DNA from 4 places in the Clostridium saccharobutylicum DSM 13864 genome. Region 4 is predicted to be linked to each of the others. Evidence: riboswitches for the same ligand, from Rfam matches in the RefSeq annotation. Region 4 holds a riboswitch; each other region holds the start of a gene.
The links. A riboswitch is a leader RNA that binds a small molecule or an ion and turns the genes downstream of it on or off. The one in region 4 is predicted to bind thiamine pyrophosphate.
Positions count from the first base shown of each region.

Region 1: another riboswitch for thiamine pyrophosphate. It lies ahead of thiT (energy-coupled thiamine transporter ThiT); the one in region 4 lies ahead of CLSA_RS11870 (thiamine-binding protein).
Region 2: another riboswitch for thiamine pyrophosphate. It lies ahead of cytX (putative hydroxymethylpyrimidine transporter CytX); the one in region 4 lies ahead of CLSA_RS11870 (thiamine-binding protein).
Region 3: another riboswitch for thiamine pyrophosphate. It lies ahead of thiW (energy coupling factor transporter S component ThiW); the one in region 4 lies ahead of CLSA_RS11870 (thiamine-binding protein).

Region 1 covers NC_022571.1:93,622-101,802, reverse strand. The annotation lists gene CLSA_RS00430 (anaerobic ribonucleoside triphosphate reductase) at 1-950, opposite strand, end outside; gene CLSA_RS00425 (DegV family protein) at 1,412-2,260, shown strand; gene CLSA_RS00420 (hypothetical protein) at 2,433-2,639, shown strand; TPP riboswitch at 2,661-2,761, shown strand; gene thiT (energy-coupled thiamine transporter ThiT) at 2,897-3,571, shown strand; gene CLSA_RS00410 (ferredoxin) at 3,677-3,868, opposite strand; gene CLSA_RS00405 (Mrp/NBP35 family ATP-binding protein) at 4,180-5,022, opposite strand; gene CLSA_RS00400 (YhfM domain-containing protein) at 5,043-5,873, opposite strand; gene CLSA_RS00395 (prolipoprotein diacylglyceryl transferase) at 5,860-6,633, opposite strand; gene CLSA_RS00390 (hypothetical protein) at 6,740-7,300, opposite strand; gene CLSA_RS00385 (hypothetical protein) at 7,313-8,181, opposite strand, start outside.
Region 2 covers NC_022571.1:4,808,979-4,817,159, reverse strand. The annotation lists gene pfkA (6-phosphofructokinase) at 315-1,274, shown strand; gene pyk (pyruvate kinase) at 1,344-2,765, shown strand; gene rlmD (23S rRNA (uracil(1939)-C(5))-methyltransferase RlmD) at 3,464-4,828, shown strand; gene CLSA_RS20630 (AI-2E family transporter) at 5,085-6,110, shown strand; TPP riboswitch at 6,159-6,270, shown strand; gene cytX (putative hydroxymethylpyrimidine transporter CytX) at 6,360-7,559, shown strand; gene CLSA_RS20620 (phenylpyruvate tautomerase MIF-related protein) at 7,783-8,127, shown strand.
Region 3 covers NC_022571.1:784,857-793,037, forward strand. The annotation lists gene CLSA_RS03570 (S8 family peptidase) at 1-9, shown strand, start outside; gene CLSA_RS03575 (S8 family peptidase) at 9-1,724, shown strand; TPP riboswitch at 1,901-2,011, shown strand; gene thiW (energy coupling factor transporter S component ThiW) at 2,117-2,644, shown strand; gene thiD (bifunctional hydroxymethylpyrimidine kinase/phosphomethylpyrimidine kinase) at 2,781-3,581, shown strand; gene thiC (phosphomethylpyrimidine synthase ThiC) at 3,692-5,002, shown strand; gene thiM (hydroxyethylthiazole kinase) at 5,105-5,929, shown strand; gene thiE (thiamine phosphate synthase) at 6,028-6,657, shown strand; gene CLSA_RS03605 (sensor domain-containing diguanylate cyclase) at 6,908-8,181, shown strand, end outside.
Region 4 covers NC_022571.1:2,765,716-2,773,896, forward strand. The annotation lists gene CLSA_RS11830 (sensor histidine kinase) at 1-540, opposite strand, end outside; gene CLSA_RS11835 (response regulator transcription factor) at 528-1,190, opposite strand; gene CLSA_RS11840 (lantibiotic immunity ABC transporter MutG family permease subunit) at 1,442-2,218, opposite strand; gene CLSA_RS11845 (lantibiotic immunity ABC transporter MutE/EpiE family permease subunit) at 2,224-2,973, opposite strand; gene CLSA_RS11850 (lantibiotic protection ABC transporter ATP-binding protein) at 2,976-3,680, opposite strand; gene CLSA_RS11855 (ABC transporter ATP-binding protein) at 3,950-4,678, opposite strand; gene CLSA_RS11860 (ABC transporter substrate-binding protein) at 4,659-5,663, opposite strand; gene CLSA_RS11865 (ABC transporter permease) at 5,853-6,617, opposite strand; gene CLSA_RS11870 (thiamine-binding protein) at 6,589-6,879, opposite strand; TPP riboswitch at 7,032-7,137, opposite strand; gene CLSA_RS11875 (TatD family hydrolase) at 7,450-8,181, opposite strand, start outside.

The DNA of each region.
Region 1 (8,181 bases), 2.4 Mb from region 4:
TTTCCTAATCCCTTTTCATATTCTATTAAAAATACTTCACATACCAATGCTGCATCTGCACTAGTAGGTAAACCTATATTAATTGAACTAAATGGTACTTGAGAACCAGCTCTAGAATGCATTGTGTTAAGATTATATACAACGCCTTGCATTGCTTGTCGAACTTTGTCTCTTACTTTTCTTTCAAGTATAGATTCTATTTTTTCTCTTGGAATATCTAACTCTTCTAATTCTCTTCTGATTTCTTCTCTTGTAGGTTCTACAAATATACCCATGTCATTATCAAAATCAGGATGTGATTGACCACCAAACATATCATTTTGAGTTGATTGTAATAAAATACATGATAACTCAGCAGCTGTTTCTATTCTCTTAGGAGCATTAATTGTTCCATATCCAGTGTTAAATCCACCTTCTAGCATTTCTCTAGTTGGAATATGAAGACAATTTACAGTTAAATTATAACTGTCCAAATCATGATAATATAAATCTCCTGTTTCATGAGCTTTAGCTAAATTTTTAGGCATTATAGCTAATGTATTCCACTTATTTGATTCCGAAGCTATTCTTAGTAACTTTGAACTAAAATTGTTACCTACATTTGCATTATCTCTATCTGTTTCAACACCAATTTGGCGAATTGCTCTCATTAAATCTGATTTTATCTCTCTAACTTTTGTTCTTTCTTTTCTATATGAAGAATAAGCTATTGCTATATCTTTATACCCTTCTTCTCTTAATGCTTTTTCAACAAAATTTTGTATTTGTTCTACAGTTATAGTCTTTTTATATTCTGATTCAATATAAGTAATTACAGTTTGAACCGTATCTAGAACTTCGCTTTCTTTTAAAATCAAACCGATTTCATTCCCTGAGCCCTTAATAGCTTGAGTTATTTTATCGGCATTAAATTCGACCTCTCTGCCGTCCCTTTTTACAACATATAGCATAATTATTCCCTCCATGGCACAATATATAGTATCCTTAGTACTGTACTATTATACTGTATAAGGTATTCATTAGCAATGTCTTTTATTTTTTATTTTTTAGGCATTATATTTTAATTCTTATCAATTATATCTATCTAGCTTTCGATTTGATTATTTTTTGCAGTTATTACATAGTTGACTTATTACAAACTATTCTTATTATTGTCTTTTCCTACACTTATAGCACCTAATGGTACCATAATCCAAATTAATTTTTTATAATTATATATAATAATTAACAAAAACTAATTTAAAATTGTGTCATACACAATATATAGGTTTTATCTTCCAATCAAATTTACTATATATTGTGTTTCTTAATTTATTACAATAATTAATGCTAATTTAATTATATCACCATTGATAACAATATCAGTAGTGATATAATTAAAATATGTTAATGTGCTTTAGGAGGAATTAAGATGGAGAAAATTGCATTAATAACAGATAGTGCTTGTGATATAAGTGCTGATATTGCAAAGGAAAATAATATTAAAATACTACCTTTCAAAATTATTTTTTCCAATAAAGAATATGACGATGGTATTGATATAACTCCAAATATGCTTTATGAGTTACTAAAAAAAGAAATTCCTACAACATCGTTACCTAGTGTTGATAGATTTACTAATGCATTAAATGAAGCAAAAAATGTTGGATATACTCATGCAATTATAATAACTATATCAAGTGGTCTTTCAGGAGCTTATAACGCAGCAAGATTAGCAGCTGAAAATGTTTCTGGAATACAAACTTTCGTGTTTGATTCTATGACATTAACTATGTCTCAGGGTGCAATAGTACTTGAAACTGCAAATTTAATTAAAGAAGGTAAACCTTTTAAAGAAATTATAGATATATTACCTACGCTCAAAAATAAAATAGATGTATTTTTCACAATAGATACATTAGAATATCTAAAAAAAGGCGGTAGAATAGGTAAAGTTGCTGGAACTATAGCTGATGCACTCAATCTTAAACCTATTATAACTGTAGGTAATGATGGAATATATCACACAGTTTGCAAAATAAGAGGAATTAAACAATCAATATCTAGATTAGCTACTTTGTTAAAACCTTATTTAGAAAATAACAAATGTAAAGTCTGGGTATTAGATGGCAATGCTCCTGATAAAGCTGAAATGTTATATGATTCAATTAAAGACCTTCCTAATTTAGTGGAATGTACCCTTGGAGGAATGATTGGCCCTGCACTTGGTGTTCATACCGGCCCTGGTCTTGTTGGATTCATTGTAGAAAATATAGATTAATTTATTAAAAACACATAAAAATCACCTAACTAAAAAATTATATTTTTAGTTAGGTGATTTTTATGTATATTTTTTTTATTTTGGTTAATCATATATTTAAGAAAGTTTTAGTTTTTTAATGCAATAAACAAAGTAAAACCTCATTTTGTTTGATTTAAGGAGGCTTAATTTTATGAAAGGTTTTGTTTTAGATTCAACGTACAAAGAAAGTATTATTATTGATATGAATGATACTATTTCTATCACTTCTTCTCACAATTTGCCCAATAATCCAGTTTCTCATTATTCAACAGATTTAAATCAAATTACTTCTAATTATATAGCCCATCATAATAAAAACGACAAGTTTAACACATATAACATAATTGACTATTTATAGTAAAATGTATAAAATTATTTTGTAACGTGCTGGGGGAGCTATATGCTGAGATTTGATAATTCATAAACCCTTTAAACCTGATCTAGTTAATTCTAGCGTAGGGAAAGCAACCTTATAAGAATTTACATTTCTATTTATATAGGTTGGTAGTCTCTAAACCAAAGTATAAAACTAATATTTAAATTTATTATATGAAGATTAGTTATAATGACTTTGTTAATTCCTCTTCCATAAGCGTCACGAAGGAGGTTTTTTTTATGCAAATTTTTAATGATTGGTACAAACAATTTTCTACTCTTTTCCAAAACTTTTCACAAAACATTCAAGCTATAATTGCAAGTCCATTATCCATTACAACTTTAATTGGTTGTGTAATATTACTCATAATATTAGTTAAAGTTAAAAAAATCAACTTTACTCCTCAACTTATTGCTAGAATTGGCATAGCTTTGGCTTTAGCTACAATACTGAAAATGCTCAGATTATATCATTTTCCACAAGGTGGTAGTATTACATTAGGTAGCATGGTTCCAATATTACTTATAGCATTTATGTACGGACCAAGAGTAGGATTTCTAACAGGATTTCTTTACGGAATAATAACACTTATTATGGATCCATACATTCTGCATCCAGTTCAAGTTTTATTTGATTATCCATTACCCTTTATGGCATTAGGTATAGCAGGATGCTTTAATAATAAAAAATGGCTTGGGGTTACCTTAGCTGTTTTTGTTAGATTTTTGTGTCATTTTATTTCTGGAGTTGCTTTCTTTGGTTCACTTGCACCCGCTGGAATGTCTCCTGCTTTATATTCATTAATAATTAATGGACCTATGCTAGGAATAGAATACATTATATGCTTAGTAATCATATCTATTCTTCCTATTGAAAGAATAATACACGCATCTTCACTTAATACCATGAGTTAGTGTACAAATTTATTTAATATAACAATATTATATAAAAATAATAAAGAGAAAATATACATAATAAAAAATCATATATTAATGTATATTTTCTCTTATTCTTATGTTTTATTTCTCGACAGATATTGCATCTACTGGACAGCTTTCTGCTGCTTCTTGCACTTCACCTTCTACATTTTCTGGTGCTTCATCAACTATAAAGCCAGCCTTTCCGTCATCCTCCATATCAAAGCATTCTGGACATATAGATGGACATAGTCCACATGCTATACAAGTATCTTTATCTACTTTTGCTTTCATTAATCTCTACATCCTTTCAAATCAAAATTACATAGTGTATTATTTCCTAAATAATCCGAAAGTATGTATACTCTAATACTATAAAGAACTCGAAATTTAAATTTAGGTGGTTTCTCCCCGAAAGTAAGGATATTCTTTTGCTTGTGGTTACTACAAAATATATACATGAAAAAGAGTGCAATATCAACATTAAGAACTTTTATATATAAACTTCGTAAAAATAAAAAAGCTTCATTATTTAATTTCTGTAACTTTAAATAATGAAACCTTTTATATTATATGATGCTTTTTATTTACTTGGTAATTAAGCTTTAATACAATCCTTCAAATATTAATGAATATAACGCATTTTCTCTAACATATTCCTCAGCCTTACCATCTTCTAAAGCTTCTGTAAGTTCAATATTAATTGGTAACTCACCTATTAAAGGCAATCCTAAATATTCTGCATTTTCTTCTGAAGATTTTCTGCTAAATACTCTTATTTTCTTATCACAATCCGGACAATTTATATAAGCCATATTTTCTACTACACCTTTAATTTTTATTCCTATCTTTTGAGCCATAATAACAACTTTTTTAACAATCATTGATACCATATCTTGTGGTGTAGAAACTATTACAATCTCATCAATTGGGAACTCCTGCATTACAGTTAAGGCAATATCTCCTGTACCTGGTGGCATATCTATAAGTAAATAGTCAAGCTCGCCCCAATTTGTTTCAACAAATAATTGCTTCAACACTCCATTGATTACTGCACCTCTCCAAATAAGAGGTTCTTCCTCTACTGGAGTTACAAGATTCATAGAAATTACTTTTATTCCTCCATCTGTCTCTACAGGATCAAATCTTACCATCTCGTTATCTAATGGATGTATAAGTGCTCTCTTCTTGTTTATCCCAAAGAATCTTGGCATAGATGGTCCTGTTATATCTGCATCTAATACTCCTACTTTATAGCCTTTTTTAGCTAACATAGTTGCCATAATACCAGTAACAGTTGACTTACCAACGCCTCCTTTTCCACTTATAACTCCTATAACATTTTTTATTTTTCCGTATCTTGGTGATACCTTTAAGCTTTCTGATGGACAACTTTCTCCTTTAGTTTTACATGTATCCTTACTTGGACATCCTTCGCAACTTCCCATTATTTTATCCTCCTTTTATTTTACCAATCTTGTGGCATTTGATTTGGTTCACTTACAGTAATATCCCAATCTTTATAATTATACTCTGCGGATATATAATAATTTTCCAAAGATTTATCTGATTTATTCTCTACAGTTATTAATGTCTTAAAAGTTGTGGTATTAAACCCTCTATTTTTAACTTTAATTACTGTATCAAATTGTTCACTATTATTTTTTACTAAATCTACATTTGGTAAAATTTTATTTAAGTTTTTCTTAAATTCTTGCAAATCTATAGAAAACATATACTTTAAGCAATCTGTATCATTAGATATATCTACTCCTACTTTACCACTAGATATAGAATCCTTTTTATTATTTATAACTTTTAATATAGATTGATAATATACATACTCAAAGTCTCTAGGTTTTCTTATAACTGAAAGATTCTGCATTATAGTATTTTCTAAATTCTTTGATACTGAAAATGCCTTATCATCATCATAAAAATTACCTGTCCCACTCTCATTAGCTCCAACTACATACTGATATTTTTTAACTTCATCTCCAATCCAAACTTCAAATATATAATCTGGGTCAAGACTACTTTTTTTAGATACTTCACTTCCCTTTGACAAAAGTTTATAAACATCATCTATAGCTTTACTATCATTAATTATAAATCTAAATCCACTATCTCTAACATTTTGTATTATTATTTTATCTACCTTATTCTGGCTCATGTAATCGAAATATTGGTTTTTTATATTTAATTTAACTTCTGCACTATCAAGTAAAGTGCATCCTGATAATGTTGTTATTATTAATAACACAGATAAAATCATAATAAAAAATCTACTTTTCTTCAATGCTTTTCTTCGCTCCTTTAAATAACATTTTAGTATTAAGAATAACAATTCCAAGCATCAAAGTAAATATTGCAATAAACTGTGATGTAGAAAGAATTCCAACATTCCCCCTTGGATCATTCCTTAAAAATTCTACTAAAAATCTTCCTATACTATATATAACTAAATAAAATCCTATTACTTTCCCATTTGTTCTCTTCTTTCTTGAATAATATAAAAGGAAAATTCCTAATGCAAAATCAAAAATAGACGAATAAATTTGAGTTGGATGTAAAAGCACTCCCGCTGGTGCAAGAGATCCTGTTGGAAATTTGACACCTATAGGCAAATTAGTTTCCGCCCCATAGCAACATCCTGCTAAAAAACATCCAATCCGACCAAAACCTTGTGCTATTGCTAGTACTGGAACTGTCATATCTAATATTTCAATCACATTCCATTTTTTATGATTACAATATAGATATATGGATAAAGCTCCACCACATATAGCGCCATAAATTACAAAGCCATATCCAAAATTCAACAATATGCTCGGATCTTTTATAATACTTTTAATTTCAGTAATTATGAATAACAGTTTTCCACCAATTACTCCACCTATCACAGCTAAAATAATTAAATTTAATAATGAGTCCTCATCAAATCCTCTTTTCTTAGCCTTATTTATAAGTAAAGTTGCTGCTACTATTATTCCTATAGCAATCATTAATCCATAACTCTTTATTTGTATCCCAAATATCTCAAATAGTATTATCCGCATCAATTTCCTCCTTACGCTAAATAAGTATCAAGGAGAAGCAATTTAGGCTTCTCCTTGATACTTAAATTATAATACTTCTACTCATCATTAGCAAATCTTATTTAGTCTACTTAATACTTGATACAATAACATCAAAGATAGTTTTTATATTCTCCTTATAATCCTTTTGTTTAATATTAAATAGTACTTTAACTATTTTTCCATCTTCTAAATTCAAGTAGTAACATTCATTTTTAAAATAATATCCATTTCTCACAGTTGTATCATATTGAACTAATACTCCAGAGTTATTAGAATTCTTAAATGGCATTACTTCTGAATTAGAGTATTTTAAAGTCTGATTTTCTAAATCACTTTCTGAAAATACATTTAAATCTTCTTTCGTATTTATTACTTCTACTGAACCTGTAAATTTATTATTTCCATCTTTAAAATTTAATTTACTACTAACATATTGCCCTTTGCTTTCTTTTTCATCTACCGTCCATTCATCTGGCAAAGAAATAACATACTTACCGTCATCAAAGTTATATTCTTTAAACTGACTTATTCCTTGATCTAAAAGAACTACCTGTTGGAAATTGTCGCGAAAAAACCCTTGAGTTATAGCTAGTACTAACATTAGTAATACTAATATGGACGTAACAATTAATTGCTTTTTATTCATAGCAGTTTTTCTCTATTTCATTGGAACTACAATTGAAGAACTCTTATAATCATAGAACATTAGCCAATATCCTTTATCCATCGAATCATTACTAGTCCATGTTACAAATCCTGTTTTTCCGCCATATGGTTGATCACATTTATCTTTACTACCTGGTATAGCATATACTATATATTTCAATTCTCCATTTTTATCGCATTTATATCCTAACAAAAAGTGTTTATCTTTGCTGATATAAGGATAATAATTTAACATTGGATAGTATGCTAATGTATACTTATTATAATCTGATTCATCAAATAAGTCTTCCATTTTATTAACAATAACTTTATACCACTTACAATAGTTTATATCATTTAACTTATTTTTTAATAGTTCAAATCCTTCTGCAAGCTTCTCAAAGTATTGCCCCACTTTTCCCTTAATTTCAAAGTTGTATTCTGGTGTTGATTCCTTAACTTCACCAGTCATTTGTGGTGTTGATTCTTTAACTTCAGTAGTCATTTGTGGTGTTGATTCCTTAACTTCAGTAGTGGTTTCTGGTGTCGACTCCTTAACTTCGGTAGTAGTTTGTGGGGTTATTTTTTCAACTTCAGTATTGATTTCTGGAGTTGTTGTTTTAACTTCCGTATTACTTTGTGGAGTTATTTTTTTAAAGTAATTATTGTTTGCTTGATTTGATTTTTTAATCTCATTTTCGTATTCTTCAAAATCTATTTTATCTAATCTAATATTTTCTTCTATTCTCTTACTATTTTGCTCAATAAATATATCCTCATCATCAAGTCTACATTTTTTCTCTATCTTGAATTTCTTCCAACCACATTCACTACTCTTTTTATCTTTTATAAATCCATATATAACAACCTCTTTATCATGTC
Region 2 (8,181 bases), 2.0 Mb from region 4:
TTCATATAATTTATATAAATTTATTGAGTATTGGTTATAATATAAGAGAAAAGCGAAGTTCTAAGAAAACTAATCTAAAAGTATATTACATTGGTTACAGTTGAGTATATTAATCCAAGAAAAAATATAGCACATAAAATTATTGGATGAAAATATGACCAATATTTTCAGAATAATCTCTAAAGTTGCTTAAATATGATTGATAATTAATTCAATTTTATGTACAATAATTCTTGGTTAAGAAATTATGGTTATATTTTGTACATAAGGGACTTTATTAGTCCCCAACGGTATTTAAGGAGGAAATATATATTATGAAAAAAATAGCTGTATTAACAAGTGGTGGAGATGCACCAGGAATGAATGCTGCAATTAGAGCAGTAGTAAGAACTGCACTAAAAAATGGCATTGAGGTAATGGGTGTACAAAGAGGATATAGTGGATTGATCAATGGAGAATTATTCAATATGGATAAAACTTCTGTATCAGATATAATTCAAAGAGGTGGAACAATTCTAAGAACAGCTAGATGTCCTGAATTCAAAAACGAAGAAGTAAGAAAAAGAGCTGCTAAAATCTTACAAGCTTATGGAGTTGAAGCTTTAGTAGTTATAGGTGGAGATGGATCATTTACAGGAGCCAAACTATTATCAAAACTTGGAATTAAGACTATTGGATTACCAGGAACAATTGATAATGACTTAGCTTATACTGATTTTACTTTAGGATTTGATACAGCGTTAAATACTGTTGTTGATGCTATAAATAAAATTAGAGATACTTCTACTTCACATGAAAGAGTTTCAATAGTTGAAGTTATGGGAAGAAATTGTGGAGATTTATCTTTATATGCTGGTATAGCAGGTGGAGCAGAATCAATTATAGTACCTGAAATAGATAACTTCGATAAAGATCAACTTTGTAGAACTATTTTAGATGGTAAGAATCATGGAAAAATGCATAACTTAATAATACTTGCAGAAGGTATTGGAGGAGCATTTGAACTTGCAAAATACGTTGAAGAAATAACAGGAATTGAAACAAGAGCAACTGTTTTAGGACATATTCAAAGAGGTGGAAGTCCAAGTGCTACAGATAGAGTTTTAGCTTCAAGAATGGGAGCAAAGGCTATAGATGTATTATTAGAAGGAAAAACTTCAAGAGTTATAGGAATTAAAGATAACAAAATTATTGATCAAGATATAGATGAAGCATTGGATATGGAAAGCAAATTCGATGAAGAATTATATAAGATTGCTCAAATATTAGCATAATAATTAATTGCTTATAGTTTATTTATATAAATTTTATAAATTAATCCAAGAAAGAGGAGTGTTAGTTTAATGAGAAAAACTAAAATGATTTGTACTATAGGTCCAGCAAGTGAGGATATGGAAACATTAGAAAAAGTAATGTTAGCAGGTATGAATGCTTCAAGACATAACTTTTCACATGGAGATCATGCAGAACATGGTGGAAGAATAGAAAAAGTTAAAGCTTTATCTAAAAAGCTTAACAAAGAAATTGCTATAATCCTTGATACAAAAGGACCAGAAATCAGAACTGGAAAATTTGAACCAAACAAGGTTGAATTACAAAAAGGAACAGAATTTACAATATATGCAGGCGATATGTCAGTAGTTGGTGACACTACTAAGTGTTCAGTTACATATGAAGGATTAGCTAAGGATGTTGTACCTGGAAATACAATTTTAATAGATGATGGTTTAGTAGGATTAACTGTTAAGTCTGTTGATGGAAATGCAGTTAAGTGTGAAGTTCAAAACACTGGATTAGTAGGAACTCATAAAGGTGTTAACGTACCAGGAGTATCAATTAAATTACCAGCAATGACTGAAAAAGATAAATCAGATTTAATCTTCGGTTGTGAAGTTGGAGTTACTATGATTGCAGCTTCATTCATCAGAAAAGCAGCAGACGTAGAAGCTATTAGAGAAGTACTTAATACACATGGTGGAGAAAGAATATTAATATGTTCTAAAATCGAAAACCAAGAAGGTGTTGATAACATAGATTCAATCTTAGAAGTTTCAGACCTTATAATGGTTGCTAGAGGAGACCTAGGAGTTGAAATTCCAATAGAAAACGTACCTGCAGTACAAAAAATGATCATCAGAAAATGTAATGCTGCTGGAAAGCCAGTTGTTACAGCTACTCAAATGTTAGATTCTATGATCAGAAACCCAAGACCAACAAGAGCAGAAGTTTCAGACGTAGCTAACGCTATCTTAGATGGTACTGATGCAATCATGTTATCAGGAGAAAGTGCAAACGGAACTTACCCAGTAGAAGCTGTTTCTACAATGGCTAAGATTGCTGAAGAAACTGAAAAGCAATTAGAATACAAAGTAGCTATTTCAGCTGCTAAATCACATACACCAGCTATATCAGGAGTTATTTCAAGAGCAGCAAGTAATGCAGCTAACGAATTAAATGCTAATGCTGTTATAACTTCAACTCAAACTGGAGCTACTGCTAAGAGAATATCTCAATGCAGACCAGAATGCCCAATTATAGCTGTTACTCCAGATGAAGTAGTTGCTAGACAATTAGCATTCTCATGGGGAGTATATCCAGTAGTTGCTAGTAAGATGGAATCAACTGATGAAATGTTAGAAAAATCAGTTGAAATCGCAAAAGCTAATGATTATGTAAAATCTGGAGATACAGTTATATTAGCAGCTGGAGTACCAGTAGATCAAGTTGGAGCAACTAACTTATTAAAAGTTAGCATTGTAAAATAGTATTAAAACATACTAAATTCAAAGCTAATTAATAGTATTATAGTTCTTAATTTAGATTAATAATATAATACACATTTAAAAATGAAGACTTTAGTGATTTCACTAGAGTCTTCATTTTTGTAAAGGAAATTATAATAAATTAAAATCTATGGATAACTTTTATAAAGTGAAGAAATATATAGTTTGTAAGTAGAGTTTTTTGATTATATAGTTAGATAAATTGTTTCTGAAATAAATGTTAACAAAAAATTAACATTTATTTTGGGCATATTTAATATATAATGTATATTATCGCACTTAAAGCGGAATACTTATTTAGTAGGTATGGAATTAAATGGCAACTGATTCTGTATTGGCACCGAAAGGTGCTATTTTTTTTAGAAAATTATAATAAATTAAAAATTCGTGGATAACTTTTAGATAGGATAGAAAATACAGTTTGCGAAACAGATATTCTTCTATCTAAAAGAAAGATAATATAATTAAAAAATTAAATGCGCTATGTTATAATTTCATTAGTAGTATTCAAGCAAATTAAAGACTTTATATCTATAAAGTTATACTGTACTCTTTGACTAGACTTATATAAATTTTATGTTAATAGTGTGTATTCAAAATAATAAGTGATGATGTTAATTACTTTTTTATACGTGTAAAAATAGCTAAGTAAATTAATTTTGAACGAAGGATGTGTATATGTGTTAGAAGAAAAAAAGGAATATATTGTAGAGGTTAAATCTTTAGGATATGAAGGTGAAGGTGTTGCTAAAATAGATGGGTATCCTATATTTATACCAGGTGCATTAAAAAATGAAAAAGTAAAGGTTAAAATAGTTAAAGTTAAGAAGAATTATGCTTATGGAAAGCTTATTGAAGTAATTGATAGATGTGATGAAAGAAGAGAACCAGATTGTCCTAATTATGAAAAATGTGGAGGATGCACATTAGAGCATTTAAGTTATAATGGTCAATTAGATTTTAAATTTGACAGAGTTAAAGATTGTATAAGAAAAATTGCAGGATTGGATGATAAATTAGTAAAATATCCATTAGGAGTTAAAGAAGCATATGGATATAGAAATAAAGTTCAACTTCCAGTTGGATTAGTAGATGGAAAAATTACTATAGGTTTTTTTAGTGAAAAAACTCATGAGATAATTAATGTAGATTCTTGCTTACTTCTTAGTGAAGAAGATGATAATATAATAGAAATAATAAGAAATTGGATGGAGAAATATTCTATATTACCAGCCAAAAAGGATGGAGATTTCTATAAGCAGGGCTTGCTTAGGCATATAATGATAAGAAAGGGATTTAAAACTAATGAAGTAATGATTGTATTAGTTACTACAGATAAGAAAATTAATCATAAGGATGAATTAATAGATGAATTAAAGTTAAAAATTAAAAACTTAAAGAGTGTAATTCAAAATGTAAATCACAAAGATACTAATTTGGTTCTTGGTGAAAAATGTACTACACTATGGGGGGAAGATTATATATCTGATTATATAGGACAATATAAGTTTAATATATCTCCATTATCATTTTTTCAAGTTAATCCAAATCAAACAGAAGTACTTTACAATAAAGCTTTAGAATATGCAGATTTAACTGGAAATGAAATTGTATTTGATGCGTATTGTGGTACAGGTACAATAACATTGTTTTTATCGCAAAAGGCTAAGAAAGTATATGGCGTTGAAATAGTGGAACAGGCAATAGAAAATGCCAAAGAAAATGCTAAGAAAAATGAAGTGACTAATTCTGAATTTTATGTAGGAAAATCAGAAGAAGTAATTCCTAGAATTATACAAGATGGAATTAAACCAGATATAATAGTCGTAGATCCACCGAGAAAAGGTTGTGATACTAAATTATTGAATGCTATAGGAGATGCAAAGCCAAAAAGAATTGTTTATGTATCATGTGATCCAAGTACATTGGCAAGGGATTTAAAACACTTAGAGAAATTAGGATATGAAACTTTAGAAGTTCAACCGGTTGATATGTTTCCTATGACAAAACATATAGAATGTGTTGCAAAGATAGAAAAAAAATAGCATTAATGAATTATTAGGAGTGAGTCTATATCTCACCCTTTTTCTTTATAAATAAGTTTTTATTTACAATTAATTCACAATTTAATGCATAATTATGTTATGATTTATTATATGATAAATTTAATATTGGCAAAGATTCGTAAAAACTATATTATGATTGATTTAATATTTATAAAATAGATAATTAATTGTTTTATAAATTTCAATATACGTTAAATTAATTGAAAGAAAAAACAGTATATGAGGAGTAATGATAATGTCAGATATGATTCAAATTTATAAAAAAAGATCTTTTAAGAGACTTATAACCTTATTAGTATTACTTATATTTTTCTATGTAATGCAGGATATGATAAATTTAATGCTATTAACTTTTGTATTTACATATCTAATTCATAGTATTTCAAAACATTTAATTCAAGAATTTGATGGGAAAATAAGAATAAATTATAAATTCATGGTTGTTATAGTTTCGTTACTTTTAACGTCTGTAATATTTATTATATTAATAGACTTTTTACCAATGGTTATTAAACAGTTAACTCAGGTAATTATGCAGGTACATGAGTTATATGGAAATTTAGGACATAATGAGATTACTAATTTAATAAAAGAAAGATTAGATAAAGTTTACTCAACTATTTTTTCAGCAGAAGGCATAAATTACATAATGCATTCAATAACAAATATAAGCAAATTAGGAATTAATATAATTATTTCTTTAGTTTTAAGTATTTTTTTCTTAATTCAAAAGGATGAAATAATGCAATTTACGCATAAATTTAAAAATAGTAAAATTAATATATTATATGAGGAAGTTGAATTCTTTGGAAAAAAGTTTGTTTTCTCTTTTGGTAAAGTTATTGAAGTACAAATTGTTATTGCTATTATAAATGGTGTGCTTTCAACTATAGGATTATCTATAATAGGATTTCCGCATTTATTAGGATTTGGTGTAATGGTAATGTTACTTGGTCTTATTCCTGTGGCTGGAGTAATAGTATCATTAGTACCTTTAAGTATAGTAGCTTTTAATAATGGTGGATTACCTCATGTTTTTTATGTTCTTGGATTAATTGCTTTACTTCACGCATTTGAAGCGTATATATTAAATCCAAAATTAATGTCTTCAAAGACAAAGCTACCTATATTTTATACCTTAGTTATACTTTTAGTATCGGAACATATTGCAGGTGTTTGGGGACTAATTATTGGAATTCCTGTTTTCATGTTTATTTTAGATATAGTTGGAATATCTTATGGCAATAATAAAAATGATTGAGGCACATGAAAATAAATAACTTGAAATCAATTATGAATTATTATAAAATAAAAAACACAGGGGAGCTTGCACATGCAGGCTGAGAGTAAGTAAAATGTAGCTTTAACCCTTTAAACCTGATTTGGATAATGCCAACGTAGGGAATCTAACTTATGATTATTTAATGAGAGATGTTTAATTTCTTATTTATTATTTGATGAGATATGCTATTTTGGTATATCTCATTTTTTTATTGTAAGGGAGAAGATTATGGAAAATAAGACTTCGAATTCAAGTCAATTTATCTTATGGCTTGGTGCAGCAATTTCTATTGCTGAAATATTGACGGGAGCGCTATTAGCACCTTTAGGATTAAGCCAAGGAATAGCTGCTATTTTGATAGGACATACTATTGGAGGTGTTATACTTTATTTATGTGGTATTATAGGTGCTCAAAGCAAATTATCTTCAATAGAATCAACTAGAATTTCATTTGGAAAATATGGTTCATTTTTATTTTCTATATTAAATATTGTACAACTATTAGGTTGGACTGCAGTTATGATTATCAATGGTTCAAAGGCATTAGATGCAGTTTCTATGCAATTATTTAATTTTCAGAACGAAACGGTATGGTGTATTATTATTGGAGCATTAATTGCTTTATGGATAGGTGTTGGAGTAAAAAGCCTATCTAAAATAAATACTGTAGCAGTAGCTGCACTGTTTTTATCAACTATAGTGCTTGGCTTTATAGTATTTACAAATAATACAGCCAATGTAGGTGCGGGTGGATTTGAAGGAGAGACGTTAAATTTTGGCACAGCAGTAGAACTTAATGTAACTATGGCATTATCATGGATTCCACTTATTTCAGATTATACTAAGAATTTAAAATCTGAAAAAGCGGGTACATTAGCAAGTGCATTAGGATATTGCATTGGTAGTACTTTTATGTTTATCATTGGCCTTGGAGCATCTTTATATGCTGGTACTTCAGATATATCTGGTATTTTACTTTCAGCTGGACTTGGAACAATAGCACTTATTATTGTCATTTTTTCAACAGTAACTACAACTTTTTTAGATGCATATTCTGCAGGAGTAAGTTTTACTAACATAAATAAATGTATAAATGAAAAAACTGCAGGTTTAATTGTATGTGGATTAGGAATAATATTATCAATAGTTGTTTCTATAGATCAATATGAAGATTTTCTATATTTAATAGGATCAGTTTTTGCACCATTATTTGCAATTTCAATAACTGATTATTTTATATTTAATAAAAAATCAATTGAGGAAAAAAATGTGGTTGACATAAAGAATATTATTATATGGATTATTGGAGTATTTGCGTATAGAATATTAATGCAATTTAATTCTATAGTAGGTATAACTATTCCTGTTATGATTGGCATTGCATTATTATGTATTTTAATTAATTTATGTTTAAAAGCATATAAGTAATTTGAGTTAAAATAAATTATTATTGTATATTTTAAAACATATCTAATTATTAAAAGAAAAATACTAGGATATTTGTTGTTATTTTTTTTGATATGAAATAATAATAATATGATATAATGAAAGTATTATGGAACAATTTGGTTTATGTACAGAAGATATTTAGGCACATGACTTATTATTTTTTAAAATGTGCCTTAAAGACAATAAGAAAGGGGATTATAATATGCCATTTATAGGATCTAAGGTAAGTGTAAAAATTTCAAGTGAGAAAGAAGAAATTATAAAGAAAAGATTAGGAGAATCAATAGAACTAATTCCAGGAAAAAGTGAAAAATTTTTAATGGTTGGTTTTGAAGATGAATATTCACTTTATTTTGGCGGTGAAAAATTAGAAAAAGGTGCTTTTGTAGAAGTAAAAATATTGGGTAAAGCAAGTAAGGAATCTTATGATATGCTAACAAAAGCAATTTGCATAATATATGAGGAAGAATTACAAATTCCTAAAGATAAGATATATGTTAAATATGAAGAAGTCGAAAATTGGGGTTGGAACGGACAAAACTTTTAAATAAAAATTTAAATAAAGAAAAAATGAAAAGCAGAATACTGCGTTGTTGCTTTT
Region 3 (8,181 bases), 2.0 Mb from region 4:
AGTTTATAATGAAGCAAAGTATGGTTCCAGAAAAGATTTTTAGTGATTCGAATTATTATCATTATATGGTTCAATATGAAGGAAATATTGAGGATGAAGTTTCAAAAATGCCAGGTTACTATGCTACAATAATTAATGATAATTATGCAATTATATCTATAAGTGGAGATTTAAAGGTTGATATTGGTGATATAAGACTTACAACAGTTGTATATGTTAAGCCAACCGAAATGTATACACTACAAGATGTTTCTCCAATAGAAGCATCTGGAGCTAGATTTTTGCAATTAAATTTGCCCTTAAGTTTAAATGGAAAAGGCGTAAATGTGGCAGTAATAGATTCTGGCATTGATTATTTAAGTGATGAATTTATGACTGCTGCTGGTGAAACAAGAGTTGAATGCATTTGGGATCAAACAATAATTTCAAATGAGAAGGATAATGATATTTCTGTACCTTTTGGAACAGTTTATAGAAAAGAAAAAGTAAATGATGCTATAAAAGCTTATAGAGAAGGGAAATCACCATATGACATAGTTCCTAGCAGAGATCAAATTGGACATGGTACTAATATGTCTGGAATAATTGGAGCTACTGGTAAAAATCCAGAATTAAAGGGGATTGTTCCAGAATGTGATTTTGTAGTAGTCAAATTAATGATAGATGCTGCATATCAAGCTCAATTTGATGTTAAAGTACCAGTATTTAATTTAACATCAATTTTCTCAGCTTTACAATTTTTGTACGAATATGCACTTAAAAGTAGGAAACCTATGATTGTATATTTCCCTCTTGGAACTAATTTAGGAAGTCATAAAGGAAATGGTATTTTAGAAGAATACATAGAATCAATTACAAGTAGTAGTGGTATAGTATTGGTTACTGGAGCAGGAAATCAAAGAGATGCAGGTGGTCATACATCTGGAACTATATCTCAAGTTGATACGCCTATTGCAATTGAGCTTGAGGTATCACCAGAGCAGAAACACTTAATAATTGATATTTGGACTGAACTTCCTAACGTAATGACTATAGACATAGTATCTCCATCAGGTGAAAATACAGGTATAATACCAAGTATAATTAATTCAACTAGAAACTATACTTTTGTATTTGAAAAAACATCGATAAAAGTTAATTATTATTTTCCAGAGGAAAGTACAGGAGATGAATTGATACGAATTAGATTTTATAGTTTACAGCCAGGTATATGGCTTCTTAGATTGAGAGCAAAGTATATTTTGAGTGGCGTATACAATGCTTGGCTGCCTCAAAGAGGAATAACAGTAGGAAATACTAAGTTTAGTTCATCTGATCCATATGGAACAGTAACTAATCCGGGAACTTCATCTTATGTAGTTACTGCAGCAGCATATAATCAAAATAATAATAATGTTCTTAATTATTCTGGAGTGGCTTTTAGAGATAATTTGATTGATGTAATAGATGTTGCAGCAGGAGGAGTAAATGCTTTAACTGTAGCACCAAGTAATAAAACTGCTATTGTAAATGGGACTAGTGTATCATCAGCAGTAGTTGCTGGAGCTTGTGTTATGTTATTTCAGTGGGGAATTGTTCAAGGCAATGATCCATATATATATTCCCAAACTGTTAAAGCATATTTAGCAAAGGGAACATCACGAAGAAGTGGAGATATATATCCAAATGCTAGATGGGGATATGGTATTCTAGATATTGTTAAGATGTTTCAAAATATGGAGTAAAGTTATATATATAATAACAAGTATATAGAGATATTTTGAATAGTTGTGGATAAATAGATTAGTGATTTATTTATATTGTGTACTAAAATTTGCATTATTGATAAAAAACTAAGTAAATAAATTTGACATTTATTCTGGAATGGTATAATCTTTAATTTAGAAAGACAATTTTATAACAGAATAACTAGGGGAGCTAATATTTTAGCTGAGATTGGAAAGAGTGATTTCCTGGACCCTTATAACCTGATTTGGTTAATGCCAACGGAGGGAAGTATATTAATTAATGTTTACGCGTGATTTATTTATGTATCCCTTTGGGATACATTTTTTTTATGTGAAAAATAGGTTGTCACTCAAATTAAAATTTATCTTGTCTTAAGGAGGGAGAGTGAATGCAAGAAAAAAGTAAAGCACAAAAAATTGCATTAAGTGGATTATTAATTGGTATTTCAGTTATTTTTGGAACACTATCAATGCCAATTGGAGCAGCTAAAATATCTCCAGTACAACATTTTGTGAATGTTGTAGGAGCAATAACTTTAGGTCCAATATATGCAGTTTTAAATGCATTCGTCGCATCACTTATAAGAAATATTATGGGCACAGGCAGTTTGCTAGCTTTTCCAGGAAGTATGATAGGTGCTTTTCTTTCAGGAATTTTTTATAAGAAATTTAGAAGAGCAAGTATGGCTGTTATTGGTGAAGTGTTTGGTACTGGAATTTTAGGGGCATTGATAGCATATCCAGTAGCGGTCTTAATTTTAGGGAAGGAAGCAGCATTTTTTGTATATATAATTCCTTTTACTATGAGCTGTAGTGCGGGAGCTATTATAGCATATTTCTTTTTAAAGGTTTCTGTTATAAGAAAAATATTAATAAATAATGAATTGTCAATAAATAAGGCACATGAAAATAAATAAAAAATAAGCTGGCAAATGGATATGCTATTTTTTGAACGTGCCTAGACATAATTTTAAAGATATTAAGAAAATTTAATGAAGTGTAAATTGTGGAAAGTATAAGATCAAATTTATATTAACTAGAAGGGGTGATTTTATGTTTAGAGCATTAACAATTGCTGGATCAGACACATGCGGTGGAGCTGGAATTCAGGCCGATTTAAAGTCTTTCTCAGCTAATGGAGTTTATGGAATGAGTGTTATAACAGCAGTAACGGCTCAAAATACTATGGGAGTTTTCGGTATTCAAGATATAAATCCAGAAATGATTGAAGCTCAAGTAGATGTTATCTTTAATGACATAAGAGTAGATGCTATTAAGATAGGTATGGTTTCAAAGATTGAATCTATAAAGTCTATATCAAAATCTTTAAAAAAGGTAGGAAAGCTTCCAATGATAGTATTAGATCCAGTCATGATATCTAAAAGTGGATTTAACTTATTATCTAAGGATGCAAAAGAAACATTAATTCATGAATTATTTCCGTTAGCAACATTAATAACTCCTAATTTACCAGAAGCAGAAGAAATTTTAGGAATAGAAATAAAAACTTTAGATGATATGAAACAATCAGCTTTAAAGCTTAAGGAACTTGGACCAAAAGCTGTTTTAGTTAAAGGTGGACATTTAGAGGGAGAAGCGACTGATTTATTATTTGATGGAAAAGAATTCATAATTTTGCCACAAAAAAGAATTAATACTACTCATACTCATGGAACAGGATGTACTTTATCATCTGCAATAGCTGCTAATTTAGCTAAAGGAATGACAATAGAAGCAGCTGTAAGACAAGGAAAAAAGTATGTAACAACTGCTATAGAACATGGCTTTGAATTAGGAAAAGGAGTAGGTCCTACTAATCATTTTTATGAGCTTTATAAGAAAGCTGGAATTTAGACACAATCAAGAGATATTAATAAGAATGATTAATTATATAAAAACATAAAGAATTTATTTAATAACATTACAAATTAAATTATTAGTAAAAATTGAGAGGAGAATAAACAATGAATTATAAAACTCAAATGGAAGCAGCTAAAAAAGGTATAGTAACTAAAGAAATGAAGGTAGTAGCTAAGAAGGAAAATATATCAGAAGAAAAATTAATGAAACTTGTAGCGGAAGGTAAAGTAGCTATTCCAGCTAATGTTAATCATAAATCTCTTAGCCCAGAAGGAATTGGTGATGGACTTAAAACAAAGATAAACGTAAATTTAGGTATTTCAGGTGATTCAGTTGATTATTGCAGAGAAATGGAAAAAGTAAAAATGGCAATTGATTTTGGTGCTGAAGCTATAATGGATTTAAGCAACTATGGAAAAACTCAAGAATTTAGAGAAAAACTTATTGAATATTCACCTGCTATGATAGGTACAGTTCCTATGTATGATGCAATTGGATACTTAGAAAAAGAACTTTTAGATATAAAAGCAGAAGATTTTTTAGACGTAGTTAGAGCTCATGCTAAAGCTGGAGTTGATTTTGTTACTATTCATGCTGGAATAAATAAGAGAACAATCTCAGTTTTTAAAGAAGATAAAAGAAAGTTAAATATTGTATCTAGAGGTGGATCATTATTATTTGCTTGGATGGAGATGACAGGTAACGAAAATCCATTTTATGAACATTATGATGAGTTACTTGAAATTCTTAGAGAATATGATGTGACAATAAGTCTGGGAGATGCAATGAGACCTGGATGTATTGATGATTCAACTGATGCTGGTCAAATTACTGAACTTATAGAATTGGGTCTATTAACAAAAAGAGCTTGGGAAAAAGATGTACAAGTTATGATTGAAGGTCCAGGACATATGGCTATGAATGAAATTGCTGCTAACATGCAAATTGAAAAAAGATTATGTCATGGTGCACCATTCTATGTTTTAGGACCTCTTGTTACTGATATTGCACCAGGATATGATCATATTACATCGGCTATTGGTGGAGCTATTGCTGCAACACATGGAGCTAACTTCTTATGTTATGTGACACCAGCTGAACATTTAAGACTTCCAGATTTATCAGATGTTAAAGAAGGAATTATTGCATCAAAAATTGCGGCTCATGCAGCAGATATAGCTAATGGTATTCCAGGAGCAAGAGATAGGGATAACGCTATGGCAGATGCTCGCCAAAAACTTGATTGGGAAGAGATGTTTAAGATTGCTATCGATGGTAAGAAAGCTAAAGAATATTTTGAAAGTATACCACCAGAAGAAAAACATAGTTGCTCTATGTGCGGAAAGATGTGCGCTGTAAGAACTACAAATAAAATCTTAAATGGTGAAAAAGTAGAACTTTTTGATAAAAAATAAACTTAGATATATGAAAGAAAATATACATTAAGTTTATAGAAACATTTTGAAGGGAGGGAATTTAGTAAGAAATTTGATAATAGATATTCTTACTAGAGTTTTATGGACAATAAACTAGTTTTTGAGGTAGAAAGATTATTAAATGAGGTTAAAAATAAGAAACCTCTTGTACATAACATAACTAATTATGTTACGGTTAATGATTGTGCAAATATCTTGCTTGCATTAGGTGCATCGCCAATTATGGCTGACGATGTTAAAGAAGCAGCAGATATAACTAAAATTTCATCTGCTCTTGTAATAAATATTGGTACTTTAAACGAAAGAACAATTGAATCAATGATTTTAGCGGGAAGAAAAGCCAATGAATTAAACATTCCAGTTGTTTTTGATCCAGTAGGTGCAGGTGCATCAGAATTTAGAAACGCTACTACTAAAAAAATACTTGAAGAAATAAAGATAAGCGTTTTACGTGGAAATATGTCGGAAGTTAAGTTTATAAGTGGACTAAAATCAACAACTAAAGGAGTTGATGCTTCTGAAAATGACGTAAAAACATGTAATGATCAAGGTATAAAAGTAGCAAGAAATCTTGCTAATAAACTTAATTGTACTGTAGCTATCACAGGGGTAACGGATATAGTATCTGATGGAGAAAGAGTAGCTATACTTAAAAATGGGACTAAAATGCTATCAAATGTTACTGGAACAGGTTGTATGACAAGTGCATTAGTTGGAGGATTTTGTGGTGCAGGTTCAGATTATTTTATAGCAGCTATTTCAGGGATTATATCTATGGGAATTGCAGGTGAAATTGCTTTTGAAAAAGCAGGCAAAATTGGAACAGGTAGTTTTCATATAGCAATTATAGATGCAATAAGTAACTTAGACTCTGAAACAATTAGAAATATGATTAAAATTAAATAATTATAAATTTAGGCGTATATCTAATAATATAAATTGGGTATACGCATTAATATATTTAGAACAAAAAATTAAATTTAATATTAGTGAGGTAAAAATTAATGAAACCTAAAATGAATTATAGCATTTATCTTGTAACAGATAGAGATTTAATGAGTACAGAAACTTTAGAGGAAGCTGTTGAACAAGCTATAATTGGAGGATGTACGTTAGTTCAACTAAGGGAAAAAGAGTGTTCATCCTTTGATTTTTATAATACAGCAATAAAAGTAAAACAAATAACAGACAAGTATAAAGTTCCATTAATAATAAATGACAGAGTAGATATTGCATTAGCGGTTGATGCTACAGGAGTACATGTTGGTCAAAGTGATCTACCAGTAACAATTGTAAGAAAAATTATAGGTGAAGATAAGATTATTGGAGTATCAACAGGTACATTGGAGCAAGCTATTAAAGGTCAAAAAGATGGAGCGGATTATTTAGGTGTTGGTGCAATGTATGCAACAGGAACTAAAAAAGATGCAAATCCAACTTCTATGGAAGAACTAAAAAAAATAAGAGAAAGTGTATCGTTACCTATAGTTGTAATAGGTGGGATTAATAAAGAGAGAGTTAAAGATTTTGAAGGTTTAGGAATTGATGGACTTGCAATAGTTTCAGCTATTATAGCTCAAAAAGATATTATTAAAGCTACAACAGAATTAAAAACAATTTTTACAAAAAGTTAATTTATTAAGGCACATTCAATCTGATAAAAAATTTATTTTTGGATGTGATTTAATAATAGTTTTGTTTTGTATGAACTGTAGATAAATTTTAATTAATTTATCTACAGTTCTTTTTATTAGTTAAAAAACATGGTAAATATGGAACTAAAATACCATTTGAATTATAATAGTTATATGAAAATTTTAACTAGACTTTATTGATTATATATGTATTTAAAGAACATTTGATAAGTGAAATTAGGAGAGTGATATGATGTATATAAAACCACTGCAAAGCTTTAGGAAAGTAATCTATTTAGAACTTGTATTTATAATTATAGCAACTGTATTTATATTGGGATATTTATGGATTAGCGGCGAATATAATACATTTAATCAAGACTCGGAAAAGAGAAAACAAGAGTTTATTAGTAATCAGCAAATTCTCCTTAAAAATGAAGTGAATAGTCAAATTGATTATATTCAATATATGAGAGTACAGACGGAAGAGAGATTAAAAGAGAATATAAAAAACAGAACTTATGAAGCTTATGATATTGCAATGAATATTTATAATCAAAATAAAGATAAGAAAAGTAAGCAAGAAGTTCAAAAGTTAATTAAAGATACTTTAAGGGATATAAGATTTAACAATGGTAGAGGATATTATTTTATAGATACTCTAGATGGAAATGTAATATTGTATCCTACTATGCCTGAAACCGAAGGTACGAATATTTTAGAAATTAAAGATCAACAAGGAAACTATGCTTTAAAAGATGAGATAAATTTAGTGAAGAGTCAAAATGAAGGAATAATAACTGGATATTGGACAAACCCTAATTATAAAGATAATGAAGGGCATAAAAAGATTACATTTGTGAAAAAATTTGAACCATATAATTGGTATATGGGAACAGGAGAATATGTAGATGATGTAGAGAATGATATAAAGAAAGAAATTATACACCGAATTGGGGCTGTTAGGTTTGGAGAAAAAAATGATAATTATATATTTATTGATAATTTTGATGGAGTTGAAATATGCAATAGTGTATACCCTGGTTATGTTGGTAAGAATATTTGGGATATGGAAGATCTCTATGGAACAAAGATAATACAACAACAAACTTCTATAGCTAAAAATAATGAAGAGGGAGGTTTTCTAACGCATTATTGGAAAACTCCAGATTTAAATAATGTCTTTCAAAAAATGACATTTGTAAGAGCAGTACCAGAATGGAATTGGGTGATTGGATCAGGAGTTCAATTTGATGAACTTCAAAATACTGTGAATGATAATGAAGCTAAAATAAAGGAGAAAGTGATACAGAAAATAAAAAATATTATTATACTATTAATAGCGGTGTTAATAGTAGCTTTTATTTTAACTAGATATTTAATGAAAAAAACTCAAAAGAGCTTTGATATATTTTTTGATTTTCTAAATAATGCTTCAAGAAAACATGTGAAAATAGATGTAGAAAAAATGGAATATAATGAGTTTAAGGAATTAGCTATTGCAGCTAATACGATGGTTGATGA
Region 4 (8,181 bases):
TTTCATTTCTTTTACTACTCTTCTTTTAAAAGCTTTAGAAAAAATAATAATTTCAATAGCAATTGAACTAAATAAAAAAACATAAAAAACAATTTCAAAATTTTCAACATATCTATGCAAAATAGGATTAGCAAAACTTGCATTTAGTATATATTCCACTACACATATTCCATTATCCCTTTGTATAACTTTATAAAAATATTTTCCACTACTCCTTGAATCGCTTTGCACAATATTCCACATATCTAAAGCTTTTGCTTCTGAAACATTTCCTTGGAGCATATTTCCATTCAAATCATAAACTGCATACTTACATTCTTGTGGTATCAAATCTTTTACATCTTCAGTTTGTTCTATTGTCTTTCTTTGCTTCTCAATTTTCTGTTCATAATAGTTAGCAGGTAAAATATATCCTGTTTGAATCCCAATTATAAATGAAGCAGAATAAAACAATACTAAGAGAATAGCTGCTATACAAAAAGCAACTATATACATTGCAAAAATCTTAGAAATACTTTTTTGCTTCTTTACTCTTTCCACTTATATCCTATCCCCCAAACTGTTTCTATAGGAGTTATTCCTATCTTTTTCAACTTGCTTCGTATATTTTTAATATGCTCAACAATTGCACTTGTATCACTATTTCCATCAAATCCAAATATGCTTTCATATATTTTTTCCTTTGAAAATACCTGCCCATGATTAGTAGCCAAATATTCACAGATACTATATTCACTTTTTGTAAAAGGAATTAATTCATCATTATGATATACCTCTTTTGCAGTTATATTAAATTTTACATCTGAAATAGAAAAAGCATTTTGTTTTTCCCTATGTTCACGTCTTAAATGTGCTGCTACCCTTGCTCTTAACTCACCAATTCCAAAAGGCTTTGATATATAATCATCACCTCCTATGCTTAATCCCATCACTATATCCTGTTCCATTGTCTTTGCTGTAAGAAAAATAATCGGGCAGTCAACCAAATTACGTATTTCTTTGCAAAGAGAAAAGCCATCTATTTCTGGCATCATTACATCCAGTAATATTAAATCGTATTTTATATATTGATCCTTTTGAAAATTTGTAGGATTAGATATTGTAGTTACAATGTGTCCTTCTTTTGCCAATGCATTTTTTATAATACTTAATATTCCTTCTTCATCATCTATAGCTAAAATATATGCCATGTCCATCCCTCCATACTTATTATAACTTATTTTTCCTGTTAATCACGTGAAGATAAACACCAAGTTTAATTTGCCATGGATATTTTTCATCAGGCAAGGATGTGAATTGTGCTCATAACAGGACTATTAGGTCAATTTGCCAATGCAGAATGATGGAAAATAATTTAACAAATGACTTGTTATTTATTTGAATAGTCCTTAATCGTTATTATTCTTAAAACTATAGTGGCTAAGAACCATATATAAGTACTTTACTTCTCTCCTCTACCTTCAAAAAAATCAAACCAAACTGCAAATAAAATTGCAAAAACAATTGTAAATATGACACAATTTCTAACTCCAACAGCATTATTACTAATCATCGTATTAATATTTGCCATTTTATTAAATACATCTACAGAACCAGGTTCCTTTATAAAAAAATTATTACAAAATTTAACTGACCATCCGCAAGGTATCCATTGCCATATTCCATCTCCAAGTCCTGTAATCAACAAAGCTGAAAATAAAGTTTCAAATATGCCCATTCCTATAGATGCTCCGCTTCCAAACTTTATGGTTAGCCATAAGTGAAATAAATAAAGAAATATTTGAGCTCCAAATATAATAAAAGTTACATTAATATAAAATCCTAAAGGTAATACATTTTGTTTCAAAACATATTGAAATCCAAGAAAAAATCCTCCTATTGCTAAGATAAGTGAACACAAACTAAGAAAAAGTAAAACTAATATCTTACTTAAAAGACTTTTTCCTTTTCCATATTCTATCGACAGCATCTCTTTAAATTTCCCTGCCATTACTTCTTGTTCTATAACCATTGAACATACAACTCCAATTAATACAGGGAAAATTATTGATATAGATTCTAAGTATCCATTTATCTTATTTATAGTACTCCATGACGAAAAGGAGTAATACTTTAAAAACATTAGTATTCCTATAAAAGGTACACAAATGTGAATTAAATAAAATGGAGTATGTTTCATTTTTAAAAAGTCTGACTTCATTAATCGAAAAATTTGCATTATATTTACTTTACCTCCTGTTTTTCATACCACTTAGCTGTTAGATAAGTGATTGCTATAAATAACATAATAGATATCAAAATACCAAATGGTATTCCCCAAGTACTAAGTAATTCTGGTGTAAATGTTTGACTCTCAGGTTTTGCTACCAAACCATTTGGAAGTAATTTTAAAATCCGACACATAAGCCTATCTGTATAATCAAAAGGATTTGCCCACCAAAATTTATTTACAGCAGTAATTACGGAAAATTCGCTAACTATAATGCTTAACACAATAGTTGGAAACATTCCTATTTTATTTGATAGAAAAAAGTATATTGGTATTTGCCACATTGATGTAATAATAATTACTAAAGTTCCGCATAGACCACTAATCATTGAAATATTAGATATACTGTCCATTTGGATAATAAATATGCTTAATTGGCCAGCTATAAAAATTATTATACAAGAAATGGATATATTTTTTACTCCTACTAATATTTTAGCAATCCATATTTTTTTTAAATCAACTGGAAGTGACATTACTCCTTTATTTTTCATAGATCCATCTACTCTAAATAAAAGAGAACTTCCTAAAGCAATACTTCCTTGAAGTATTGAGGTATACCACCAATTGTAAATATCAACTTGAAAATAGTTTGTTGCTAGAAATACTGAAAGAATAATTATCATTAATGGCGCTATCAGTACTAATTTCTTTACAAATGTATGTTTTATCTTCATATTCTCTGAAATGAAATATTCAAACATCTTTATTCATCCCTTCTATATTTCTTAGCTATATTCATAAATAATTTTTCCAAATCTTCACCTTGCTTTAGTTCTCCCGCATATCCTAAAATACCACCTGATATAATTCCAATATGGTCAGCAATCTGTTCCACTTCACTTAATATATGACTTGATAATATTACGGTAATATCTTTCTTTGGAAAAGAACGTATTAACTCTCTTAATTCCTGAATTCCAAATGGATCAAGACCATTAGTTGGCTCATCTAAAATTAAAAGTTTTGGATTATTAATAAGCGAAATAGCAATCCCTAACCTCTGTTTCATCCCCATAGAAAATTGCCCTGTTTTCTTTTTCCCTGTGTCTTCAAGCTCTACTATATTAAGAACTTCTTCAATCCTTGAGTCTGGCAATCCAAGTACTGTAGTTCGAACCTTTAGATTTTCTTTTGCTGTTAAATTTTCATATAAAGGCGCTGATTCTATCAAAGAACCAATTTCACGTAGATCTTTTCTACTCCATTTGTGCCCATTAAATAAAATTTCTCCACAGTTTGGTCTAAGCATTCCTGTAATCATCTTTAATAATGTAGATTTTCCAGCTCCATTTGGTCCAAGCAGTCCATATATTGAATTTTTTTGAACTGATATTGAAATATCTTTAATTGCCTCTTGTTTCTTAAATGTTTTGCATAATTTTTTTGTTTCTAAAATAACTTCATTCATTTTTTCATCCTCCCTACAATTAAATGATAAACAGTAATTATAAGGATTTTATAAGGAAATGAAAATTAATAATAAATTGTCTGTTTTAATACATATCAACAGTTTAATCTAACAGACTTTAGCTTTTAATATCTATATTTCGTTTTTTCATTTAGGCATCATATATAGAAAAAACTCACAAAAATCTAAAATTCAGATTTTCGTGAGTTTCATTCTTAGATATTATGTTATTAATCAAAAATTATTAATGTAGCGTTTATTACAGCTTATCAAGCTTTAAATAAATCTAGTACTTCTCTTCTTATCCTTACAAATTCAACATCTGTTACAATGTCCTCTTCTCTTGGATAACTAAGGTTAACTGTAATTTCTCCTTTTATGGTGGCAGGCTTTTCAGAGATTACATATATTCTATCTGATAAAAATATCGCTTCTTCAATATCGTGAGTTATAAATAATATAGTAGTTTTCATCTCTTTTGTTAAATCTAAAAGCCATTTCTGCATTTTTCTTCGTGTTATTGAGTCTAAAGCAGCAAAGGGTTCATCTAAAAGCATTATATCCTTTGATGTTAAAAATGTCTTTAAGAAGTTTGCTCTTTGCTTCATACCTCCTGAAAGCTGAGATGGATATTTATATTCAAATCCATCAAGACCAAATGTGTCTAGATATTTTAATACCTGTCCTCTAGCTTCTTTTTTGCTATGACCCTTAAATACAAGGGGTATGCCTATATTATCTATTACCTTTTTCCAAGGTACCATCATGTCCTTTTGATACATATAACTGACATCACCATTAACCACTATGTCTCCATCATCTTTATCTATTATTTTAGTGATTATATTAAAAATGGTACTTTTTCCACTACCTGATGGACCTACAATTGAAATCAGTTCACCTTCTCCTACATTAAAGGTTATATCTCTTAATATTTCCATATTGCCAAAAGATTTTTTAACCTTTGTAAGCTGTATTTTATTCTGGTAGGAATTCATTTGTATAAGCCTCGCTTGCTTTCATATCCTTAGTTATGATTTTGTTATCTAAAAGGAATTTTGTGTAGTTATCCCAAACGCTATCCTTCATTTCGCCCCATCTTTTTGCATCCGCTTTATATTGATTAGCTAAAAATTTCATACTATCTGTAGCTAAAGTTTGATCGATTTCTGGTGCATTTGAAACTAATATCTTTGCACTATCCTCTGGATTTTCCATTGAATATTCATATCCTTTTGAAGTAGCTGCTAAAAATTTCTTTACCAATTCTGGATTACTGTTAATATTATTTTCAGTAGTAGCTATTATTGGTGTGTAGTAATTTAACGCAGGATCTAAATCTTTAAGTGGTATATAATTCAAGTCAATATTTTTATCTTTTGCTTCTATATTAGTCCAGCCTTCAAAAACCCATTCAAAATCTATATTGTTTTTTGTAGCTGCAAAAAAGTCTTCTGTTCCTGCATCTACTCTGTTAAGTTTTGAGAAATCTGCTCCGTTCTTTTCCATAACAGTTTTTAATATTGCTTCTTCACTAGGACTTCCCCAGCCGCCATATACTTTTCCTTCAAAATCCTTAACAGTTTTGATTCCCTTTTCCTTTGGTGATGCAAACCCTGATGTATTGTTTTGAATAATTGTAGCAATTGCTTTAACAGGTAATGGATTATCTGAAGTTCTAGCAAAAGTTAAATCTTCTTGATAGCTTATAGCAAAATCTGCTTGACCAGCAGAAAGCAATTGCAATGCTGCACCTTCAGATGGTTGAACAATCTCAAGATCAATTCCTTGTTCCTTATAATATCCCTTGTCTTTAGCCACATAAATACCTGTGTGATTTGTGTTTGGTGTGTAATCTAGTATTAACTTAACCTTTTGTAAATTTTCTTCTTTTGTTTCCTTTTTAACAGAACCACAACCCATAAATACTGTTGAAACTAGTAATATTGATGTTGCCAATGCTAATATTTTTTTGTTTTTCATAATTATTCCCCCTAAATTTTCTATATTTTCAAGCACATAAAAAAACAATATGTCAGAAACTACATATATATTCAGTGTAAATCAAGGAGACACCTTCATGCTCATAATTAATTTACTAACAAAAATTGTGATGCTTTACTCATCAAAATAGATATGAACATACTGTTCTATTATTTTCTTCATTGTGTCTTATTCTTGAACTCTTTTCCATGGTGTTAATATTTTTTCAATAAATGTAACCAAAATAAATATTCCCATGCTGACTACAACAATTATAATTATTGCAGCAAACATTTTATCTAAAGCATATGCACTTCTAGCTCTTGTCATATATACTCCAATTCCCTTATCTCCACCAAGCCATTCTCCAACTACTGCGCCCATTATACTGTATGTTGCTGCAATTCTCATTCCAGAGAAAAAGCTTAATATTCCATAAGGAAGCTTTAAATGTAAAAACACCTTTATCCTTGATGCTCCCATTAATTTAAAATGATTAATAAAATCCTTATCTACAGATTCCAAACCATCTGATATGCTAATAACAATAGGGAAAAAGCATACTAATATAACAACTATTATTTTAGGTAGAGTTCCAAAACCAAACCATATTATAAATAGTGGCGCTAGCGCAATTATTGGTATTGTCTGCGATATTACAAACAAAGGATAAAGTGCTTTTTTTACTAAAGCGGACATATCCATTATTATAGCTAAAATTAATGCTGCAACTGTAGATAAAATAAATCCTACTATTCCCTCATATAATGTAATTAATATATGGGGAAGCATGACATTAAAATCCTTTATAATCACTTTAATAACATCACTAGGTGCTGGCAGAATATATTTTTCAATACCACCTATTGAAACAACTAACTGCCATAATATGAGTAATCCAAGAGCAAAAAATACTGGTATTAATTTATCCCCTGTACTTTTTAATTTTTTCATCAATTGTAACGCCCTCTTTTTTATAGTCAATTTTAACTATAGAAGCAACTCTGGATGCTCCTTCTTCAATGCAAATTTCTTGTGCTTTCTTTACAATTTCAAGAAGAAAATCTAATTCACCTTCCATTGTTGTCTCCATTGGACCTACTTCGTATTTTACTCCAGTAGACTGAATGTATTCTATGACCTTATCTACTACTGGATATGTCATCTCATCTGGTACCTTAGGTATTACTTGTAAACTTACATTACATACTGACATTATTATCCTCCCTCTCAAATAAGAAAATCTGCTTCGCAGACTACGTGTTTCTACTACTTTCAGAAATTATCCACAGATTTAACTGCCTTATAATTTCCTAAAGAATAAAAAAGCATACTATTTTCTAACTCCTAAAAATAGTATGCTTGTAGTTTCTTTATAATATATTTCCCTACGTTGGCATTATCCAAATCAGGTTATGGGTCGAAATTACAAATTTCCTCTCAGATAGTTTAACTAACTCCCCGTTTTTTATTCAGTTGTCATAATTAATTGTAAACATTTTTGATGATTTGTCAAGATGAACTATTTTATCTTCCAAATTATAGATAAATGACTTTAAGTTTAAATTTATGTGGTAACTTACCCAAATCAAATACATTTGTGTCCCACAGCACTATGAAAATTTCACACAAAGCACTAAATAAGAGCTTGCACCCCAATTAGCTTTCTCCCACTTTAAGTGTGACAAGCTAGTTTAGGACAATCCCCTATTAAGTGCTTTTAGCAGCGAAATTTTCAAATGTCTGTTTTACACAAATGTATTTCATTTCTGGTGTATATATGCACTCAAAGTTTAATTTCAGTTAATTCAAAAAAATTATCTTGTATTATTTTTGATAATGCATCAATGGAAAGAGCTTTTCTCTCTGCAATTTTTTTTACAACATCAATTATTGCACTTGGATAACCATATTCACCATTTACCCATTCTAAAGCTGTTGGTCCATCAGTTTCCACAAGTAGTCTATTTATTGGAATCCTTGATAATATTTCTTCGCTTAATTCAGAGTAACCTAAATCAACACTTACAGTAAAATAGCATCCAAGCTCTATAAACTTATCTAAAATTTTAATATCACCGCTATACCAATGGATAATTACTTTGTTGTAGCCATAATTATTAAGAATATTATAGATTTCTTCTTCTGCTCCTTTTGTATGAATGGATATTACCTTATTTCTTTTAATGCTTTCATCTAATATAAAATTAAAAATCTTTCTTTGAGATTCATAACTTTCTTTATCCTCAACCCAAAAGAAATCCAAGCCTATTTCGCCTATAATCTCACTTTCCTCAATATAAGGAATTAAATCTTTAAGCTCTCCAATGTATTCTGCTGCTTTCCATGGATGAATTCCAAAGGTGGCCTTAATATATTCACTTCTTTTGCTATATTCTTTATTTTGTAAATAACTCTCTACATCCATTCCATTAGCAATTGTTAGTATTCTAAAATTATTGATTTCATAAATTGCATCATCTATCTTCTCATTAAAGAAATCTAAATGAGTATGGGC